Regions from separate parts of the Pseudoalteromonas spongiae UST010723-006 genome, predicted to be linked through region 1. Evidence: predicted binding sites of a transcription regulator. Region 1 holds the regulator's gene; the other holds the start of a gene.
What was found. The regulator NrdR, encoded in region 1, represses ribonucleotide reductase genes. The targets are predictions, from matches to a motif close to AAACACNANATNTNGTGTTT.

Region 1 (8,004 bases):
CCAGTTATGAATCAGACGGTACATTTACCGTTAATACTGAGCGCTTGGGTGGTTTTTTAAACTTATCAGGTTATGGCAAAAACGTGTTAAACGGTCCTAAAAAAACGTTTGGCGCAGTGATTTATCAATACGATTTAGGACGCGATATGCTTAATATGACCAGCATGCCACTTTACCTTGGTGTGAGTGCTGAAGTAGGTAATGTGTGGGATATTCAACAAAGCGTCGATTTATCTGAGCTTATTTTTGCCAGCAGCTTGTTTGTTGGCACCGATACACGCTTTGGCCCAGCTGCATTTGGTTTTGGCGCAACCGACGATGGCGAATCCAGCTTTTTTGTATCATTAGGCAAACACTGGTAGTTGCATAATTAAATTTAATGGATGGTTTGTGTTGTATTTTAAATATTTATATTTCGATTTAAAAATATCATTAAAAATACACTGTGAAAAATTTTCAATCCCTGTTTAAATAACTTCACATATACAAAGTAGGCAAGGGCGCTTTTTAAGCGTACAATACGCCCTTTATCCCACAACCATCTTCTATTTAGGAGTAACCATGTTAGAACGTAGCATGAATATCTCGGATTTTGATCCAGAACTATTTGGCGCAATGGAAAAAGAAAAGCAGCGTCAAGAAGAGCACATCGAACTTATCGCGTCTGAAAACTACTGTAGCCCGCGTGTACTTGAAGCACAAGGTTCTCAGTTAACTAACAAATACGCGGAAGGTTACCCTTACAAGCGTTACTACGGTGGTTGTGAGCACGTTGATGTTGTTGAGCAATTAGCAATTGATCGCGCTAACGAATTATTCGGTACAGATTACGCAAACGTGCAACCGCACGCGGGTTCGCAAGCAAACGCGGCAGTATTCCAAGCGTTACTTCAGCCGGGCGACACAGTTTTAGGTATGAGCCTTGCACACGGCGGTCACCTAACTCACGGTTCACACGTAAACTTCTCAGGTAAAACGTACAACGCAGTTCAGTACGGCCTAAACGAAGAAACTGGCGAAATCGACTACGCACAAGTTGAAGCGCTAGCACTAGAGCACAAGCCTAAAATGATTATCGGTGGTTTCTCAGCATACTCAGGTATTGTTGATTGGGCTAAATTCCGTGAAATCGCAGACAAAGTAGGTGCTTACCTTCTAGTTGATATGGCACACGTTGCTGGCCTTGTTGCTGCAGGCGTATACCCAAGCCCAGTGCCATTTGCACACGTGGTTACGACAACAACACACAAAACACTAGCGGGTCCTCGTGGTGGCTTAATCGTGTCTAACTGTGGTGACGAAGAGATTTACAAAAAGTTAAACTCTGCGGTATTCCCAGGTGGTCAAGGTGGTCCTTTATGTCACGTAATCGCTGCTAAAGCGGTTGCATTTAAAGAAGCACTAGAGCCAGAGTTCAAAGCATACCAAACACAAGTTGTTAAGAATGCGCAAGCTATGGTTGAAGTATTTAAAGCACGTGGTTACGACGTTGTTTCTGGTAAAACAGACAACCACCTATTCTTACTTGATTTAATCAACAAAGATATCACAGGTAAAGATGCGGACGCAGCACTTGGTAATGCTTACATTACAGTTAACAAAAACTCAGTACCAAACGACCCACGTTCTCCGTTTGTAACGTCTGGTCTGCGTATCGGTTCTCCTGCAATCACGCGTCGTGGTTTTAAAGAAGCAGAAGCAAAAGAGTTAACTGGCTGGATCTGTGATGTGCTAGACAACATCGAAGATACAAAAGTACAAGATGAAGTACGTGAGAAAGTAAAAGCAATTTGTGCGAAACACCCTGTTTACGCATAATGTTTTCTCATTGTTAACATGATATGATAAGGCCGCTTTTTTGCGGCCTTTTTTCTTTCGAGAGTTGTTTATGCATTGTCCTTTTTGTACAGCCAATGACACCAAAGTTATCGATTCACGCTTAGTAGGTGGTGGTCATCAGGTTCGCCGCCGTCGCGAATGTAATGAATGTCACGAACGTTTTACTACCTTTGAAGGTGCTGAGCTTGTTATGCCACGCGTAATCAAGCAAGACGGCAGCCGAGAACCGTTTAATGAAGATAAACTTCGCAATGGTTTGCATCGTGCGCTAGAAAAACGCCCTGTCAGTACAGAACAAGTAGAAGAAGTAGTACACCAAATTAAATCGCAATTGCGTGCAACAGGTGAGCGCGAAGTTGACAGTAAAACGGTCGGCGAATTTATTATGGAAGCGCTGAAAAAACTCGATAAAGTTGCTTACGTACGTTTTGCATCTGTTTACCGCTCATTTGAAGACATTAAAGAATTTGGCGAAGAAATCGCACGCTTAGGTGAGTAATCTGATGCACAACAATCGCTTTTCTGAATGTGATCACAAATATATGGCGCGCGCTATCGAGCTTGCTAAACGCGGTCGATTTACCACCACGCCTAACCCCAACGTAGGTTGCGTTTTAGTTAAAGATAATCAAATCATCGGTGAAGGCTTTCATATTCAAGCAGGTGGTCCTCATGCCGAAGTGCATGCACTGAAAATGGCAGGTGACAATGCTAAAGGGGCAACCGCGTACGTCACGCTAGAACCGTGTTCGCATTATGGTCGCACGCCGCCATGTGCTGAAGGCCTAATTAAAGCAGGCGTTAGCCGAGTTGTCGCTGCTATGGTGGATCCAAACCCAGAAGTCGCAGGTCGCGGTTTAAAAATGCTCGAAGATGCCGGAATCGAAACCGATTTTGGCTTATTAAACGATGAAGCCGAAGCACTCAATTTGGGCTTTTTAAAACGCATGCGCACCAACTTGCCTTTTGTACGCTGTAAATTAGCGGCAAGCCTTGATGGCAAAACGGCACTTGAAAATGGTGAAAGTAAATGGATTACCAGTAGTGAATCGCGCCGCGCAGTGCAAGATTTACGGGCAGAAAGTTGTGCGGTACTGTCAGGGGCAGATACCGTTATTGTCGATAATGCGAAATTAAATGTCCGCCCTGATGAATTGACAGATACTGATGCAAAACACAGTACTCGCCAGCCAATCCGCGTGATTATTGATTCGCAAAATCGACTAACGCCGGATCTCGCGTTATTTCAGCAACCATCTAAAATAATTATTGCACGTACAACACTTGATAAATCGCACACTTGGCCGCATTTTGTTGAACAAGTAGTGGTTGAGCAAAACAATAGCAAAGTAGATTTACGCGCTTTATTGTTATTATTAGCCGAGCGCGGCGTTAACTTAGTACTGTTAGAAGCGGGCGCAACCTTGGCAGGTAAAATGTTTGAACAGCAGCTGGTCGATGAACTTGTTCTGTTTATGGCGCCTAAATTGATGGGGCACAGTAGTAAGAGCTTGATTAACTTGCCAACATTTACAACCATGTCTCAAGTCCCTGAACTTGAAATAAACACACTCAAGCAAGTTGGACAGGATATCTGTCTACATGCATTAGTAAAAAGAAATTAATATGTTTACAGGCATTATAGAAGCAACCGGAAACGTTGCGGCAATTGAAATGATTGCTGGCGACATGCGCGTTACCATTAACTCAGGCAAACTTGATTTGGCTGATGTTAAATTAGGTGACAGCATTGCAACCAATGGCGTATGTCTAACGGTTATTGCTTTAACAGGCCACGGCTATGTAGCCGATGTATCAAAAGAAACCCTATCGTTAACCAACTTTGAAAGCTACCAAGTTGGGCAAACCGTTAACCTTGAAAAAGCGTTAATGCCACAATCGCGTTTAGGCGGTCATTTAGTTTCTGGGCATATAGACGGCATTGCAACCGTAACCCGTATTGAAGCCAATGCCCGTGCAACCGATTATTGGCTTTGTGCACCAGCGCAATTACTCAAGTATATCCCGTATAAAGGCTCGGTTTGCATTGATGGCATTAGCCTTACGGTAAACGAAATAAACGACAACGAATTTAAGCTAACCATTGTGCCGCACACAGCAGGCGAAACCACGATTAGTGGCTTTAAAGTAGGTAGCAAAGTGAATTTAGAAGTGGATCAGCTCGCACGTTATTTGGAGCGTTTAATGATGCCACAGCAAGATGCAAAACCAACCAGTTCTCTCACTCATGAGCTTCTAGCGCAAGCTGGCTTTATGAATCGATAACCAGTCGCAAGCAAAGGTAACAAAATGGGCTTACACACTGCAGCAGAAATTATTGAAGATATCCGTCTAGGCAAAATGGTCATTCTGATGGATGACGAAGACCGTGAAAATGAAGGCGACTTAATTATGGCATCTGAGCACATCAGTGCCGATGCAATTAACTTTATGGCGACACATGGCCGTGGTTTGATTTGTTTAACGCTAACACAAGAGCGTTGCCAGCAACTTAACTTACCACTAATGGTAAGCAATAACGGCGCACAGTTTTCTACCAATTTTACCATGTCGATTGAAGCGGCAAAGGGTGTAACAACGGGTATTTCAGCAGCAGACCGTGCACGCACAGTACAAGCTGCAGTGGCAAAGGGTGCGGTACCTGAAGATATCGTACAGCCAGGTCACATTTTTCCAATTATGGCGCAACCGGGTGGTGTATTGACTCGTGCAGGACACACAGAAGCCGGTTGTGATTTAGCGCGCTTAGCAGGCTGCGAGCCATCTTCAGTGATCGTTGAAATACTCAATCCAGATGGCACCATGGCGCGCCGTCCAGACTTAGAAATTTTTGCTAAAGAGCACGGTTTAAAAATGGGTACCATTGCGGATTTAATTGAATACCGCAACTTAAATGAAGCCACTATTGAACGTGTAGCAGAATGTAAATTGCCAACTGAACACGGTGAGTTTGACCTTGTGACCTATAAAGACACAATTGACGGTCAACTTCATTACGCAATGAAAAAAGGTGATGTAAAAGAAGATGACGCAACCTTAGTACGTGTTCACTTACAAAGTACGTTTAACGATATTTTATTGTCAGATCGCGCATCCGATCGCAGCTGGACACTGTCAGGTGCGATGAAGTACATCGCTGAAAATAACGGTGTATTAGTTATTTTAGCGAAACACGAAAACCCAGAAGAACTTGAACACCTGTTTAAAGCGTTTGAAGCACAAGACAAAGGCGAAAGCCCGAGCGTGCGAAAGTTCCAAGGTACATCGCGCACCGTAGGCGTAGGCTCACAAATTTTGGCTGATTTAGGCATTCATAAAATGCGCTTAATGAGCATGCCGAAGAAGTACCATGCGATTTCAGGTTTTGGCTTAGAAGTAGTGGAATACGTTGAGCCGCAATAGGCTCAACCACAAGCCTAAAAATAAGCCTAAAAAAATTTAATTTAGTATGATAAAATTCGCGCCTTTGCGATTGCGCGATAAATGAATTAGCCAAAGAGAAGGGCATAAAATGAAAGTGATTGAAGGTAAATTAAACGCTCAAGGGAAAAAGTTTGCTATCGTTATTTCTCGCTTTAACGATTTCATTGGTAAAAGCTTACTTGATGGTGCAGTTGATACCTTAAAGCGTATTGGTGATGTAAATGACGACGATATTACCGTTGTTTATGTGCCGGGTGCTGTAGAGCTTCCTCTAGCAGCTAAGCGCATCGCAGCAAAGAAAGAATTTGATGCAATCATTTCACTTGGTGTGATTATTCGTGGTGGTACGCCGCACTTTGACTTAGTTGCTAATGAGTCAAATAAAGGCCTAGCAAGTGTATCGCTAGACTACGATATTCCTGTAGCGTTTGGTGTTTTAACAACTGAAAACATCGAGCAAGCAATTGAGCGTGCGGGCACCAAAATGGGCAACAAAGGTGGCGAAGCTGCTTTAGGTGCGCTAGAAATGGTTAACCTGTTAGAACAAATTTAAGGGTACTTAATGAAACCAGCAGCTAGACGTAAAGCTCGTAAACTGGCGTTACAAGCAATTTATTCATGGCAAGTAAGCGGTAATCCGGTTGCAGATATCGAACAACAAATGCTTGTTGAAAACGATGTAAGCAAAATTGATGTGGATTATTTTAAAGACTTAGCACGTGGTGTTGCAGTCAATCATAAGGCACTAGATGAAGCTGTTACGCCGCATTTAGATCGTCCTTTTGAAGAAATCGATTTAATCGAGAAAGCGATTTTGCGTCTGTCTTGTTATGAACTTAAGTTCCGCGAAGACGTACCTTATAAAGTTGCTATCAATGAAGGTATTGAGCTGGCAAAACTATTTGCTGCTGAAGATAGCCATAAGTTTGTGAATGGGGTGCTAGATAAGACCCAGAATCAGCTTAGAAAGAAATAATTGGAGAGCCGGCTTTAGGCCGGCTTTTTTGTGCATGCAAGAATTTGAATTAATCTCTCACTTTTTCAAAGGCCGCGGTGTCGCACGTAAAGATGTCTCATTGAGCATTGGTGATGATGCAGCACTGATAAACGTTCCTGAAAACTGTCAATTAGCCGTGACCACAGACACCCTTGTTGAAGGTGTTCACTTTTTTAAAGATATTGACCCAAAAGCACTCGGTTACAGAGCACTTGCCGTAAACTTAAGTGATTTAGCTGCAATGGGCGCAGAGCCAGCGTGGATTTCTGTGGCGCTTACGCTGCCAAACGCCGAGACAAGATGGCTTGAGCAGTTTACCCAAGGAATGCATGAAATTGCTGAGTACTATAATGTGCAAATTGTCGGTGGTGACACTACACAAGGTCCATTAACCATTAGTATTTGTGCCAAAGGTTTTGTGCCAAATGGCTGTGCGTTAACACGCGGTGGTGCAAAAAATGGTGATTGGGTGTTTGTTACGGGGTCTTTAGGTGATGCAGGGCTCGCAATTGATAGCAAGTATGGCAAAGTATCGCTTACTGAGCAGCAGTTTGCCAATGCCAATAAAGCGTTTGATTACCCCACACCGCAAGTTGCAGCAGGGCAAATGTTACGTGGCAAAGCAACCAGTTGTATTGATATTTCGGATGGCTTAATTGCCGATCTCGGCCATATTTGTCAGATGTCGGGCGTTGGCGCAAAATTGTTTGCTGAAAATATCCCACTGGCGGCAACAATAAAAGACGTATTGCCATTAGAGTCAGCGCTTAATTATGCCTTAACCTATGGTGATGAATATCAGCTGCTATTCACGTTACCGGAAGAACGTCGTACCACAGTTGAAATGACGCTCAAACAGTATGGCGTTGCTTTGTCGTGTATCGGTCAAATCAATAATAATGTTGGTAAGGTTGAATTGACGCTTGAAGGTAAACCGTTAACATTAACGCAATGTGGCTTTGAGCACTTTAATGCAGAATAATCGGAGTGTGCGTGGCACAATTTAACTTAAAAAAATTTACACATTTCTGTGCGCTGGGTTTTGGTTTAGGGCTGGCGCCTAAAGCACCTGGCACCTTTGGTACCTTAGCGGCAATTCCGTTTATTTTCCTTACCATGATGGCGCCGCTGTGGCTACAGTTGGTTGTTGCGATTGCAATTTGCGCTATTGGTATTTGGTTTTGTGACGTTGCAAGCCGCGATGCTGGCGTACATGATCACCCTGCCATTGTTTGGGATGAAGTGGCGGGTTTTTATATCACCATGATTGGCGCAGCGATTTCGTGGCAAACCTTACTGGTTGGCTTTATCTTATTCCGCTTTTTCGATATTGTTAAACCTTGGCCGATCACACTGCTCGATAAACATGTAAAAGGTGGCTTTGGCATTATGGTTGACGATATTCTGGCAGGGATATTTTCACTTATATGTTTACAGCTAGTTGTTTATTACGGGCTAATTTAATAATGAGATAAACCGTGCTGTTTCGCTTAATATTGTTATTTACAGTTGTATTACTTAGTACACTCAAACCGACATACGCTTCGCTTGATGACTATGTGGTAAAACAATGGCATATTCAGCACGGGCTTGCATCACAATCACTTAAAAACATTGTACAAGACCAACAAGGTTACTTGTGGATTGGCTCCCAGTTTGGCTTGAGTCGTTTCGACGGTAATCGCTTTACTAATTTTAATGTCAATAACAGTGATTTTTTGCCA
Region 2 (8,004 bases), 670 kb from region 1:
TATTATTATTAACTCTAGAGAAAACAAACTAGCGGGCAAAGAGTGTATACTTTGCCCGCTGGGATTTAGATCTTACACGCGCCGCCTGCACAGCCATCATCTTCAGGCTCTGGCTTAAGCTCGTCCTGAGAATCCGATGCACCATCACGGGTGTTGTGGTAGTAAAGTGTTTTAACACCAAGTTTGTATGCAGTTAGTAAATCCTTAAGCAATAGCTTCATTGGAACTTTACCGCCTTCAAACTTATTTGGATCATAATTTGTGTTAGCAGAAATGGTTTGGTCGATAAATTTCTGCATAATACCCACCAATTGCAAGTAACCATCGTTGCTTGGAATATCCCAAAGTAACTCGTACGCATCTTGCAAGCGCTCGTACTCTGGTACTACTTGCTTTAAGATACCGTCTTTACTCGCTTTAACACTGATGTGTCCACGCGGTGGCTCAATACCATTGGTTGCGTTAGAGATTTGCGATGACGTTTCTGACGGCATTAACGCAGATAACGTTGAGTTACGCATACCGTGTTTAACAATGCTGTCACGTAGGCCATCCCAATCAAGGTGCAATTGCTCATTACATACCGCATCAAGATCTTTCTTGTAGGTATCAATTGGCATAATGCCTTTTGCGTACGTTGTTTCGTTAAACTTAGGACATGCGCCTTTTTCTTTAGCAAGTTCATTTGACGCTTTCATTAAGTAATATTGAATTGCCTCAAATGTACGGTGAGTTAACGCGTTTGCTGAACCGTCTGAATACTTAACACCGTTTTTCGCAAGGTAATAAGCGTAGTTAATTACACCAATACCTAACGTACGACGACCCATAGTTGCGTTATATGCAGCCGGTACAGGGTAATCTTGATAATCTAGTAAGTTATCTAGTGCACGTACAGCAAGTTCTGCTAATTCGTCTAATTCATCAAGTGATTTAATCGCACCTAGGTTGAACGCAGAAAGCGTACACAGTGCAATTTCACCTTCTTCGTCCATTACGTGTTTTAACGGCTTAGTAGGAAGCGCAATTTCTAAACACAAGTTAGACTGACGAATTGGTGCTACTTTTGAATCAAACGGGCTATGTGTATTTGTGTGGTCTACGTTTTGTAGGTAAATACGACCTGTGCTTGCACGCTCTTGGGCAAACATAGAGAATAATTCAATCGCTTTAATACGTTTTTTACGAATTGATTCATCTTGTTCGTATTGTACGTATAAGCGCTCGAACTCATCTTGATCTTCAAAGAATGCATCGTAAAGACCAGGCACATCTGACGGGCTAAACAGCGTGATGTAATCGTCTTTAATTAAACGCGAATACATTACTTTGTTAAACTGAACGCCGTAATCTAAGTGACGAACACGGTTGTCATCAACACCACGGTTGTTTTTAAGCACCAGTAGGTTTTCAACTTCTAAGTGCCATAACGGGTAGAATAGGGTTGCCGCGCCACCACGTACACCGCCTTGTGAACAGCTTTTAACTGCCGTTTGGAAGTGCTTGTAGAAAGGAATACAGCCAGTGTGGAATGCTTCACCGCTGCGAATTGGGCTACCTAATGCGCGAATTCGACCAGCATTAATACCAATACCAGCACGTTGGCTTACGTATTTTACAATCGACGATGACGTTGCATTAATTGAATCTAGACTATCGTCACATTCAATCAGTACGCATGAACTGAATTGACGTGTAGGGGTACGCACACCCGCCATAATTGGCGTTGGTAATGAGATCTTAAACGTCGATGTCGCGTCATAAAAACGTTTTACATAGTCTAAACGCGTGTCTTTCGGATATTTTGAGAATAAACATGCTGCAACTAAAATATAAAGGAACTGCGCGCTTTCATAAATCTCACCGGTAACACGGTTTTGCACAAGGTATTTACCTTCTAACTGCTTAACGGCAGCATAGCTGAAGGTAAGATCACGAGAATGATCAATATATGCGTCAAGCTCTTCGATTTCCTGCAGGCTATAGTCGGCAAGTAGATGTGGATCATACTTGTTCATTTCAACCATCTTAACCATATGATCATATAGTTTCGGTGGCTCAAATTTACCATAGGCTTTCTTACGCAAATGGAAAATTGCCAAACGCGCAGCAAGGTACTGATAATCTGGTGTTTCTTTCGAAATTAGATCAGCAGCAGCTTTGATAATGGTTTCGTGAATATCTTCTGTACGGATACCGTCGTAAAACTGAATGTGTGATTTTAGTTCTACTTGCGATACAGATACGTTATTTAGGCCTTCTGCTGCCCATGCAATAACGCGGTGAATTTTGTCTAGGTCAAGCGGTTCCTTGCGACCGTCACGTTTACTGACTGAAAGCTCTTGGTTCATAGTTATGCCTGCAATTTCCTTCAAACGAGCAAAAAATTTTTATTATGTCGAAATATTAAACTGGACTTTTGTCCTATTATTTAAGCGCACGGCTCAGGCGAAATTACCACTAGTGCTCGTTTTTCGCTTAGCTACTAGATATGGTGTCGCCATCACAGATGATCACAAGATAGAGGGGTATGCGTCTTTTTTCAAGGCCTAGAAAAGCGAGATAATTTGTGATCAATTTTTTACTAACTAGTCTGTTAGCATCCACTAACTTGTTAAGTAAAGTGTGTTTAGTCTATGTGAAAAAACAACGAAAAAAATACGATAAAAAAAAATATTTAAAATTTATTTGTTGCAAATTCACAAGGTATTGTTTTTGGGTCCGAGATTAAAATAACCACTATATCTAGTGGTTATTTTTTACCATAGTAACTAGATATATGGTTAAGCAGTGAGCAGGCGTTGGTAAAGCTAAAGTCAGATTGCCAGCTTGAAACAGGGTTGCCATTTAAATATCCCCAAAGCGCCGAAGCTGTTTTCATCCCCGCAGATTTGCCAGCAATGATATCGCGCTCATCGTCACCGACATAGATGCAACACCTAGGATCAACCTTCATTAATTCACAGCTGTAAAGCAAAGGATCAGGGTAGGGCTTGGCCCGCTCAAGTGTGTCACCCGATACAATATTTTTGCAGTTTGCAAATTGTGTGATTTGCGCAACAAGGGGGTTAGTTAAGTGCTTTGGTTTATTTGTCACAATCGACCAAGGAACTGCGTGCTCATCTAAAAACGTAATTAGTGGCACAATACCTTGGTAAAAACGGCTTTTACACCATAAATTGTTCGCGTAATAAGTAAGAAACGCTTCTTTTAAATGTGTTTGTTCGTCGTTTGAGAAATGTCGCCATTCATCACCAAAACCAAGTTTGAGTAATGCAAGCGTACCGTTAGAGGCCTGCGTACGATATGTTTCTGCACTTACCGTCGGTTTATTATGTTTGGCCAACACAAAGTTAAGCGCAGCACCTAAATCATCCGCACTGTCGATTAAGGTGCCATCTAAATCAAACAATACTGCTTGATACATTTTATGCTAACTTTTCGAAATGGATCATATAGTTAACTGACACATCGTTGGTTAAACTATACGTTTGACCAAGCGGATTGTAACTTAACCCTTTCATAATGCGCGCTTTAAGGCCGTATTTTTCAGCCCAATTAATCAAAGTTGCAGGCTTGATGAATTTGTCGTGGTCGTGTGTGCCTTTTGGCACAATCTTAAGTAAGTGCTCGGCACCGACAATGGCAAATAAATACCCTTTAAGTGTTTTATTAAGCGTTGACATAAACACATGACCACCAGGCTTCACCAATGTTGCTAATGATGCGATTACCGATTCAGGGTCCGGTACATGCTCAAGCATTTCCATACACGTAACAACATCAAATTGCTGAGGGTTTTGCTCGGCAAACGCTTCAGCGGTCACTTTTTCATAGTTAAGGGAAACGCCCACTTCTAATGCATGTAATTTAGCAACATTTAAGGGCTCTTCACCCATATCAATGCCCGTCACATGCGCGCCTAGTTTAGCCATGCTTTCAGCTAATATACCGCCACCGCAGCCAACATCTAATACATTTTTTGAGAAAATGCCTTGGCTATATAAGTTAATAAAGTCTAAACGAAGCGGGTTTATTTCGTGTAGCGGTTTAAATTCACCATTAAGGTCCCACCAACGGTCGGCCATGGCTTCAAATTTTGCAATTTCACTTGCATCTACATTTTGTTGAACGGTCATAAAAAGCATCCAGAGTGATTTGAGGGCATTATAAAGGGATTTTTTATAAAAAGACTACCGCTTACAACCTGTAAATAATGATTTTTTGTGTTAGCATGCTTTGGTTATAAAAATAATAACTGAATTAATACACGATTGAAGGAAGAGAAATCGGATGACAGATCTCGCCAATGAAATCCTTCCAATCAATATTGAAGATGAATTAAAAAATTCATACCTCGATTATGCCATGAGCGTAATTGTAGGACGTGCGCTTCCTGATGTACGAGATGGTTTAAAACCAGTTCATCGCCGCGTACTTTTCGCAATGAATGAACTCAATAATGATTGGAACAAACCTTATAAAAAGTCTGCACGTGTTGTAGGTGACGTAATCGGTAAATATCACCCACATGGTGATAGCGCGGTTTACGATACGATTGTACGTATGGCTCAGCCGTTCTCACTTCGTTATTTATTAGTTGATGGTCAAGGTAACTTCGGTTCGGTAGACGGCGACAGCGCTGCTGCGATGCGTTATACCGAAGTACGTATGGCTAAAATGGCCCATCAATTATTAGCGGATCTTGAAAAAGAAACGGTTGATTACGTTGATAACTATGATGGTACGGAAAAAATCCCAGCGGTACTACCAACACGAGTTCCTAACTTGTTAGTAAACGGTGCATCGGGTATCGCGGTAGGTATGGCGACTAACATTCCGCCACACAATTTATCTGAGGTAATTAACGGCTGTTTAGCGGTTATTGAAAACCCTGAAATACAAATTGAAGAGCTTATCGATTATATCCCAGGCCCTGATTTCCCAACAGCGGGTATTATCAGCGGCAAAAAAGGTATCGAGCAAGCGTATAAAACAGGCCGTGGTAAAGTTTATATCCGCGCCAAAGCAGAAGTTCAAGTTAACGAAAAAACGGGTAAAGAAACAATTATTGTTCACGAAATCCCGTACCAAGTTAACAAAGCACGTTTAATTGAAAAGATTGCTGAACTTGTTAAAGACAAGAAAATTGAGGGCATCAGTGCACTGCGTGATGAGTCTGATAAAGACGGTATGCGCATTGTTATCGAAATTAAACGTGGTGAAGTAGGCGAAGTTGTTCTAAACAACCTGTATGCACAAACACAAATGCAAACAGTGTTTGGTATGAACATGGTTGCGCTAGATAATGGTCAACCTAAACTACTTAACCTAAAAGAAATGCTTGAAGCGTTTGTTACGCACCGTCGCGAAGTAGTAACGCGCCGTACGGTATTTGACTTACGTAAAGCACGTGACAGAGCACATACCCTTGAAGGTTTAGCAATCGCGCTTGCGAATATCGATCCTATTATCGAGGTTATTCGTCGTTCGCAAACTCGTGAAGAAGCAAAAGTAGCCTTACTTTCTCGTAGCTGGGAACTTGGTAACGTTAAAGGCATGCTAGAAAAAGCAGGTGAAGACGACGTTGCTCGCCCTGAATGGCTTGCACCAGATTTAGGTATTCGCGATGGTCAATACAACTTGTCAGAAGCACAAGCGAATGCAATTCTAGACCTTCGTTTACATAAACTAACAGGTTTAGAACACGAGAAAATCTTAAATGAATATAAAGAGCTATTAGATCTAATCGCTGAGCTACTTTATATCCTTTCAACTCCTGAGCGTTTAATGGAAGTTATTCGTGAAGAGCTAGTTGAAATTAAAGAAAACTTCGGCGATGAGCGTCGCACTGAAATTACTGCAGCTGCGCACGATATTAGTCTTGAAGACTTAATCACTGAAGAAGACGTTGTGGTAACACTGTCACACGAAGGTTATGTTAAGTATCAACCGCTTTCTGATTACGAAGCGCAGCGTCGTGGCGGTAAAGGTAAGTCTGCAACTAAGATGAAAGATGAAGACTTTATTGAACGTCTATTAGTTGCAAACACCCACGACACTATTTTATGTTTCTCTACGTCAGGTCGTTTATATTGGCTGAAAGTGTATCAGTTACCATTAGCGAGTCGCGCGGCGCGTGGCAAGCCAATTGTTAACTTACTACCACTTGAAGCTGATGAGCGTATTACCACTATCTTACCAGTACGCGAGTATGAAGAAGATAAGTATGTATTAATGGCCACAGCGAACGGTACAGTTAAGAAAACACCACTTAAGGCATATAGTCGCCAGCGTGCTTCGGGCATCATCGCAATCAACCTAAACGAAGGCGATAGCTTGATTGGTGCAGATATCACCGACGGCACAAACGACATCATGCTGTTCACTGACCACGGTAAAGTAGTACGCTTCAACGAAAAGCAACGTGATTCAGAATCAGGTGAAGTGAAACTTGACCCAGAAACAGGTGAAGAATTACTAGCGTTACGCCCAATGGGCCGCACAGCGACAGGTGTACGCGGTATTAAGATGCCAGATGACGTGAAAGTTGTGTCACTTATTGTACCTAAGAATGATGGTCCGGTATTGACCATCACTGAAAATGGCTACGGTAAACGTACACTACTTGAAGATTACCCAGCGAAGAGCCGCGCAACACAAGGTGTTGTGTCGATTAAAGTATCTGAGCGTAATGGTAAAGTAGTTGGCGCGGTGCAAGTTGAAGATAATGATGAAATCATGATTATCTCTAACAAAGGCACATTAGTACGCACCCGTGTTAATGAAGTATCTACCGTTGGTCGTAATACACAAGGTGTTATTTTAATTCGTACAGCTGATGACGAACAAGTTGTTGGTTTACAGCGTATCGATGAAATTGAAGAATCTCAATTCCTTTCTGAAGAAGGTGAAGATGAAGCAGTTTCAAGCGAAAGTAATGAAACACCAAATACAGATGAAAATAATTCAGAGCAACCGGCTGAATAGAAAAAATATTCATCTTTATCATGCGGTAATTTGATATTTAATCAGTTACAGTATGAACAATGTTAAAAGCGGCTAACAGCCGCTTTTTTGTTTTCTAATTATGTACAAATGAGGTTTTGGGAATGAGTGTATATAATTTTTGTGCAGGGCCAGCTAGTCTGCCCCGAGCAGTATTAGAAAAAGCGCAAAAAGAGTTTTTAAACTGGCAAGGGCTTGGCGTTAATGTGATGGAAATAAGTCATCGCAGTAGCGAATTTATAGCGCTTGCTGAGCAAAGCGAACGTGATTTACGTGAGTTAATGAACATACCTGATAACTATGCTGTATTATTTATGCACGGTGGTGGTCGCGGTCAGTTCGCTGCAGTACCGCAGAATCTTCATGTTGCAAACAAACAAGCGGTCTACATCAATAGTGGCATTTGGTCTGATGGTGCATTTAGCGAAGCACAAAAGTTTACTGATGCTATTGAAATTAATGTACGCGATGATAAAAACGGCGAGTTTAATTGTTTAACGCCTGACCTTTGGCCATTACCGAGCGATGCGTCATACATTCATTATTGCCCAAATGAAACAATCGACGGTATTGAAATTTTTGATACGGTAAAACACAGTGCGCCAATCGTCGCTGATATGTCTTCAAACATTCTTTCGCGTGAAATTGACGTTAATCAGTTTGATTTAATTTATGCGGGCGCACAGAAAAATATCGGCCCATCAGGCCTTGCGATTGTTATTGTGAAAAAATCACTGCTTTCACGTGAAGGTACTGAGAAGCCGAGCATTTTTGATTATGCCTTAGAAGCTAAAAAAGAGAGCATGTATAACACGCCACCAACGTATTCTTGGTATTTAGCTGCGGAAGTTTTTAAATGGCTAAAAGCACAAGGTGGCGTTGCCGCAATAGAACAACAAAATATCGAAAAAGCGTCATTACTTTATGACTTTATTGATAATAGCCAGTTTTATAAAAATACCGTTGCGCGTGACTTCCGTTCACGTATGAATGTAC

Region 2: a site for NrdR is predicted at 2,481-2,500, ahead of nrdA (class 1a ribonucleoside-diphosphate reductase subunit alpha). Genes of this name have one in related genera too.

What each region holds. Positions count from the first base shown of each region.
Region 1 covers NZ_CP011039.1:2,216,959-2,224,962, reverse strand. Annotated here, with positions in the region: gene PSPO_RS10330 (patatin-like phospholipase family protein) at 1-362, shown strand, start outside; gene glyA (serine hydroxymethyltransferase) at 562-1,818, shown strand; gene nrdR (transcriptional regulator NrdR) at 1,889-2,338, shown strand; gene ribD (bifunctional diaminohydroxyphosphoribosylaminopyrimidine deaminase/5-amino-6-(5-phosphoribosylamino)uracil reductase RibD) at 2,343-3,464, shown strand; gene PSPO_RS10310 (riboflavin synthase) at 3,466-4,125, shown strand; gene ribBA (bifunctional 3,4-dihydroxy-2-butanone-4-phosphate synthase/GTP cyclohydrolase II) at 4,150-5,262, shown strand; gene ribH (6,7-dimethyl-8-ribityllumazine synthase) at 5,372-5,836, shown strand; gene nusB (transcription antitermination factor NusB) at 5,846-6,259, shown strand; gene thiL (thiamine-phosphate kinase) at 6,294-7,262, shown strand; gene PSPO_RS10285 (phosphatidylglycerophosphatase A family protein) at 7,274-7,744, shown strand; gene PSPO_RS10280 (ligand-binding sensor domain-containing diguanylate cyclase) at 7,759-8,004, shown strand, end outside.
Region 2 covers NZ_CP011039.1:1,551,956-1,559,959, reverse strand. Annotated here, with positions in the region: gene nrdB (class Ia ribonucleoside-diphosphate reductase subunit beta) at 1-1, opposite strand, end outside; gene nrdA (class 1a ribonucleoside-diphosphate reductase subunit alpha) at 66-2,351, opposite strand; gene PSPO_RS07340 (HAD family hydrolase) at 2,753-3,427, opposite strand; gene ubiG (bifunctional 2-polyprenyl-6-hydroxyphenol methylase/3-demethylubiquinol 3-O-methyltransferase UbiG) at 3,429-4,139, opposite strand; gene gyrA (DNA gyrase subunit A) at 4,294-6,990, shown strand; gene serC (3-phosphoserine/phosphohydroxythreonine transaminase) at 7,113-8,004, shown strand, end outside.